One region of the Bacillus sp. 5w2 genome, then DNA from elsewhere that is predicted to be linked to it. Evidence: a T-box and tRNA genes for the amino acid it is inferred to sense, from the RefSeq annotation. Region 1 holds a T-box; the other holds one or more tRNA genes.
What was found. A T-box is a leader RNA that pairs with one kind of tRNA and senses whether it is charged. The one in region 1 lies ahead of ileS2 (isoleucine--tRNA ligase), so its partner is inferred to be a tRNA-Ile.
Positions count from the first base shown of each region.

Region 2: it encodes a tRNA-Ile, which carries the amino acid that the T-box ahead of ileS2 (isoleucine--tRNA ligase) is inferred to sense. The anticodon was not compared.

Region 1 is NZ_JBTIWT010000003.1:223,090-226,294, forward strand. Features, by position in the region: gene ileS2 (isoleucine--tRNA ligase) at 1-2,052, opposite strand, end outside; T-box leader at 2,124-2,347, opposite strand; gene divIVA (septum site-determining protein DivIVA) at 2,399-2,905, opposite strand; gene ACXY7N_RS08495 (YlmH family RNA-binding protein) at 2,995-3,205, opposite strand, start outside.
Region 2 is NZ_JBTIWT010000005.1:107,479-110,683, reverse strand. Features, by position in the region: gene ispG (flavodoxin-dependent (E)-4-hydroxy-3-methylbut-2-enyl-diphosphate synthase) at 1-217, opposite strand, end outside; gene ACXY7N_RS12370 (hypothetical protein) at 382-747, opposite strand; gene ACXY7N_RS12365 (DUF1189 domain-containing protein) at 820-1,578, opposite strand; tRNA gene ACXY7N_RS12360 (tRNA-Ile) at 1,821-1,894, shown strand; gene sodA (superoxide dismutase [Mn]) at 2,116-2,727, shown strand; gene ACXY7N_RS12350 (MFS transporter) at 2,844-3,205, shown strand, end outside.

The DNA.
Region 1 (3,205 bases):
ATTTAATTTCACTAACATGTAACGATCTACTTCACGAAGTTCAGCTACAGCTACTGTATTTTCACTTGGTTTAAAGTCATCTAAGTTTCCTAATAAGAAACGGAATGTGTTACGGATTTTACGATATACTTCTGCTACTTGTTTTAAAATATCATCTGAAATACGTACATCAGATTGATAGTCAACAGAAGATACCCATAAGCGTAAAATATCTCCACCTAATTGATCCATAATTTTCTTCGGTACGACGATGTTTCCAATCGACTTACTCATTTTACGTCCTTCACCATCTAATACGAAACCATGGCTTAGTACGCCTTTATATGGAGCTTTACCTGTTACAGCAACCGCTGTTGATAATGAAGAGTTAAACCAACCACGATACTGGTCAGATCCTTCTAAATATAAATCAGCTGGACGTTGTAAATCTTCGCGCTCTTCTAATACCGCTTGGTGAGAAGAACCTGAATCGAACCATACATCCATGATGTCTGTTTCTTTACGGAATTCACCATTTGGGCTACCTGGATGTGTAAATCCTTCTGGTAATAGATCTTTCGCTTCACGCTCGAACCATACGTTAGAACCGTGCTCACGGAATAAATCTGCTACATGATTAATTGTTTCATCCGTAATAATTGGATCACCATTCTCTGCATAGAATACAGGAATTGGCACACCCCATGCACGCTGACGAGAAATACACCAGTCACCACGGTCACGAACCATATTATGAAGACGAGTTTCTCCCCATGCTGGTACCCATTTTGTTTCCGCAACAGCTTCTAATAACTCTTTACGGAATGCTTCAATAGATGCAAACCACTGTGCTGTCGCACGGAAAATAATTGGTTTTTTTGTTCTCCAATCATGTGGGTATGAATGCGTAATGAATGTTAGTTTCAGTAACGCGCCTACTTCTTCTAATTTTTCTGTAATTGGCTTGTTAGCTTTATCATAGAATAAGCCTTCAAATCCAGGCGCTTCCTCTGTTAATACACCTTTATCATCAACTGGGCAAAGTACTTCTAATCCATACTTTTTACCAACAACGAAGTCATCTTCCCCGTGTCCTGGTGCTGTATGAACACAACCTGTACCTGCATCTGTTGTTACGTGATCTCCTAGCATAACTAATGAATCACGATCGTAGAATGGATGTTTTGCAACTGTATACTCAAGTTCGCTACCTTTTACCGTTTTCACAACTTCAGCATTTTCCCACTCTAACGTTTTTGCAACTGTCTCAAATAGTTCAGAAGCAATAATATATTTTTCACCATTTACTTTTATAATAGAGTATTCAAGTTCTGGGTGAACAGAAATACCTAAGTTTGCAGGTAACGTCCAAGGTGTTGTTGTCCAGATAATGTATTTCTCATCACCTTCTAATACGTTCTTTCCGTCTTTTACAGGGAATGCTACGTAAATAGATGCTGATTTTTTATCTTGATATTCAATTTCAGCTTCTGCTAAAGCTGATTCACTTGTTGGAGACCAGTAAACTGGTTTTTGCCCTTTATAGATATAACCTTTTTTCGCCATATCACCAAATACTTTAATTTGTTGTGCTTCATAAGCTGGCTCTAAAGTAATATATGGGTTATCCCAATCAGCACGTACACCTAAACGCTTAAATTGTTCACGTTGACGTTCTACTTGTTCATATGCATACTCTGCACATAGCTTACGGAACTCAGCAACTGTCATTTCTTTACGCTTTACACCTTTATTTGTTAAAGCTTGCTCAATTGGTAAACCATGTGTATCCCAACCTGGTACATATGGTGCACAGTAACCAGTCATTGATTTATAACGAACAATAAAGTCTTTTAACACTTTATTTAATGCATGCCCCATATGAATGTCACCATTCGCATATGGAGGTCCATCATGCAGTACAAATAAAGGACGACCTTTCGTATGTTCTTGTACCTTTTCATAAATATTCATTTCAGCCCAGTTTTCTTGCATCGCAGGCTCACGTTTTGGTAAATTCCCACGCATTGGGAACTCTGTTTTTGGCATTAGTAATGTATTTTTGTACTCCATGCTCAATTCCTCCTTACATGTATAAAAGAAACACTTAAAAAACGGAATAAAAAAGAGACCTTCTCATCCCAAAAAGGGACGAGAAAGTCTCCCGCGGTACCACCCTAGTAGATCCTATACGTATGTATACAATCCTCTTTATATTCTTAACGCGAATATACGCCTACGCTTACTCTATTTGTTCAGCGAGGAACTCCAGGGTGATATTCCCATTATCTCCTTATCCTGAGCTTACACCATCCTCAGTTCGCTATATAAGGTATGAAAAGGTACTTATCCCTATCTTCGTTTTTCTTAATAAATATGTTGTTTAAAATTATATGTAATAATGAGAAAAACGTCAAGCTTACACTGTTTCTTCTTTTTTCAACAGTTCATCCACTTCGTCTTCTAACTCAATTAGTTTATCCCAATCATCGTTGTTTAACATTTCAAGCTGTGTTTCTAATAACATACGGAAACGAGTGCGGAATACTTTTGCTTGTTTCTTTAGCTCTTCAATATCAAAAGCAACTTTTCTTGATTTTACTAACGCTTCGTTAATAATACGGTCTGCATTCTTTTCCGCTTCACGTACGATTAATTTTGCTTCTTTTTGCGCATTACGTTTTACTTCTTCCGCTGCTTCTTGTGCAACGACAATAGATTTGTTTAACGTATCTTCAATATTAGAGAAATGATCTAACTTTCCTTCTAATTGCGCAACTTTTTCTTCTAAAGCTTTTTTCTCACGAATGACTAATTCATAATCTTTGATAATTTGATCAAGAAACTCATTTACTTGATCTTCATCATAGCCACGGAATCCGCGACCAAATTCTTTGTTATGAATATCTAATGGTGTTAACGGCACAACGCCACCTCCAAGTAGTTATCTAAATTTCCTCTTTCAATTATATCTTTTCTTCGACAAAATAGGAGGATTTCCTTCTAAAAAACCAATCATTTTAGTATACCATACAAAATTCTCCATTTGTCGCGCTTTGTTCTACCTTCTACAGAAAACAATTTACTTCGTCCATATCCTCTCACTGAAAAAACATCTCCTGGATAACATTCATAAGAGGTTTGCTCGACTGTTTTCCAATTCACTTTTACTAAACCATTTTTTATGAAAGGTTGTACTTTTTGTCTGGATATATGTAACATTTCA
Region 2 (3,205 bases), on a different contig from region 1:
GTTTTTTAATATCAGCAATAGCATTTGCTGCGCGTTCGTCTGGAACAGCAACACGCACGACTTGACAGCCAGCTTCTTCTAAACGTTTAATTTCAGCAACTGTTGCTTCAACATCATGTGTTTTTGTTGTTGTCATACTTTGTATAATTAATTCATTATTACCGCCAATTGTTAAATTACCGACTTTAACTGGACGTGTTTTTGTACGATGAGTCATTTCATTCACGAATAGATCGCTCTCCTTATAAAAGAAGTTTCTTATTTAGTCCCTCATATCAATGATAGTATACGTGATACAGGGCTATAGAAACCGAAGTGCTCGGTTTCACTTTTACTATTGTATCAGCGCCTTCATGTAATTGACAAGGATTAAGTGATTGCTTATTGATATAACGGGAATTTATAAGACTTTCCAATTTGTATTTTTGTAGCAGATGTACTTTTGTTCAGTTGTTTAAAGTCATCAATTACCTTTTCAATAGAAGGGATTTTTTTCTTGTTAATTTGTTCGGTAATAGAAAGAACTGTCTCACCTGTTTTGACTTCAATTGTTTTATAAGTGACATCTGTTTCTTTTTCTGCTTTGTTCTCTTTCTTTTGTTTTGTATCTGTACTTTCTTGTTTTATCGTTTGGGCCGCATTTGTTTTTTTATATGAACTTAACATCGGTAAAGTGCCGATTTTTATATCGTAATAAAATATATAACCAAGAACAAGCACGAATAAGAATATACCTAATCTTTTCATATTCTTCACTCCTTTGCTAGGAATATATGCTTGTCCAAAAAAAAAATGCCTAATTAGGCATTTTTTTCGTTCTTATTTTTCTTTCGGTTTTGGAACTTCTTTAATTGTTAAGTATAGAACAATTAAAACAACTGCGATATAAATGAATGTTGAACCAGGTACAACGATTTTGAATAAATCCATAATCATAAAGAAGATTGTTGGAATTGTGTAGCTGTAAGCAGTTAACGTCCATACTTGCTTATAAGATAATTTACGTTGACCGCTCATAGCCGAACCTATAAACGCAAGTAAAGTAATTCCTAAGAAAGTAATAAATAATTGGAATAGGTATACTAAAACTCCGATAACGGCTAGTAAAATTGGATAAATACTATCGAATACAGAAATAAAATCTTTTAAATCTTTCTTCTCAAGAGATGTCCCTAATAAATCATTATAGGAGTATGTTTGTGTTTGACCATTTCCTATAGAAACTACTTTATCTTTTAAAATAAATAAACCAGTTTTGTTTTGATATTTTTCTATATCTGTTGTATTTGGATCAAATACGAAAAGAGCATCTCCCTCTTCTTTTTGAATAGGTTGTTCAATATCGGCTTTTAGTTCACCATTTTCAATTTTAAAATCAGGTAAATCTTTTTCAATTGCTTGATTTACCATGGTAACACTATCTTGAATAAAGCTACCGTAAAAGAATGTTCTTGGAATAGTAGTGATTAGACAAAGTAGCATAATATACAAAATGGTTTTTCCGATTTTTTGAAAACGGAATAGCGCCATATCTTTAGGCGAATATACGCTTTTTGCTAATTGGGTAAATATGGACATAGATTCACTTCCTTTATGTATGTATAAAATCATTGTAACGTAGGAATCTAGAGAATCTCAAGATATATTATATTTACATATAGTGGAGATAACTAAATTTCTTTTTATTAATTTTCTTCTTTTGAATGAGAAAAATACAATTGACACTTTTCTTTTCCATATGGTAAATTTATCTTACATTTCTTAAAGAATATATCCGATAGGGATTCCTTTATTTGATATGTTGTTACATACATAATTGTGGACCCTTAGCTCAGCTGGTTAGAGCAGACGGCTCATAACCGTCCGGTCGTAGGTTCGAGTCCTACAGGGTCCATATCCATTTCACATGTTTATTACGTCAGCAGGAAGCTTCCTTGTAGAAGGGAGCTTTTTTTATGAAATATATGAGCATTTTAATTGAAAAGAAGTGGGAATTTTGCTACTTTAATGATAGCAAGACAATGTGATTTATTTGTTTGCACCCTATGGCAATTAGGGTAGAATGAAGTTGTATGTCACTTAAGTGGCAATACATAAACTGGGAGGAATATAACAATGGCAAAACACGAATTACCAAATTTACCTTATGCGTATGATGCTTTAGAGCCTCACTTTGACAAAGAAACAATGAACATCCATCATACAAAACACCATAACACGTACATCACAAACTTAAACGCTGCTTTAGAAGGTCATGCAGAATTAGCTGACAAAAGCGTAGAAGAATTAGTTGCGAACTTAAACGAAGTACCAGAAGCAATCCGTACAGCAGTACGTAACAATGGTGGCGGACATGCTAACCATACATTCTTCTGGACAATCTTATCTCCAAATGGCGGCGGACAACCAGTAGGTGAACTTGCAACTGCAATTGAAGCGAAATTCGGTAGCTTCGATGCATTCAAAGAAGAATTCGCAAAAGCTGGCGCAACTCGTTTCGGTTCTGGTTGGGCTTGGTTAGTAGTAAATAATGGTGAGTTAGAAGTAACAAGCACACCAAACCAAGATTCTCCTTTAACTGAAGGTAAAACTCCAGTTATCGGTTTAGATGTTTGGGAACATGCTTACTACTTAAATTACCAAAACCGTCGTCCAGACTACATCGGTGCATTCTGGAATGTTGTAGATTGGAACGCTGCTGAAAAACGTTACCAAGAAGCAAAATAATTGTAATAACGATAGAAAAAGCTAGGAGAATGCTCCTAGCTTTTTTCTGTGCTTTCCTTTTACATAATTGAGCTTGTCTTTGGAAGACTAGAACATGAAGTAAAGGAGAGTTGTGTATGAAGTGGAAACATATAATTGGTGACGTTGAAGTGAATCGGGATTTAGTGTTATTGCTCCTTATTGGAGGTTTATACACGCTCGCAATTTCTTTATCGAATACGTTTGTTAACATTTATTTATGGAAACAAACACAAAATTATGTGAATCTTGGCTTGTATAATTTGGCCAGCGTTGTATTACAGCCTCTCACATTTCTTATAGGTGGGAAATTAGCGAAGCGTATTGATCGCTCAATTTTGTTACGAATAGGCGTAGGCACGTTAGCTATTTTTTTTATCGTTGTTTTAGTAGCGGGAAAAAGCGCTTCTCACTATATTTTATTAATGGGGGCTCTTTTAGGAGTCGGGTATGGTTTTTA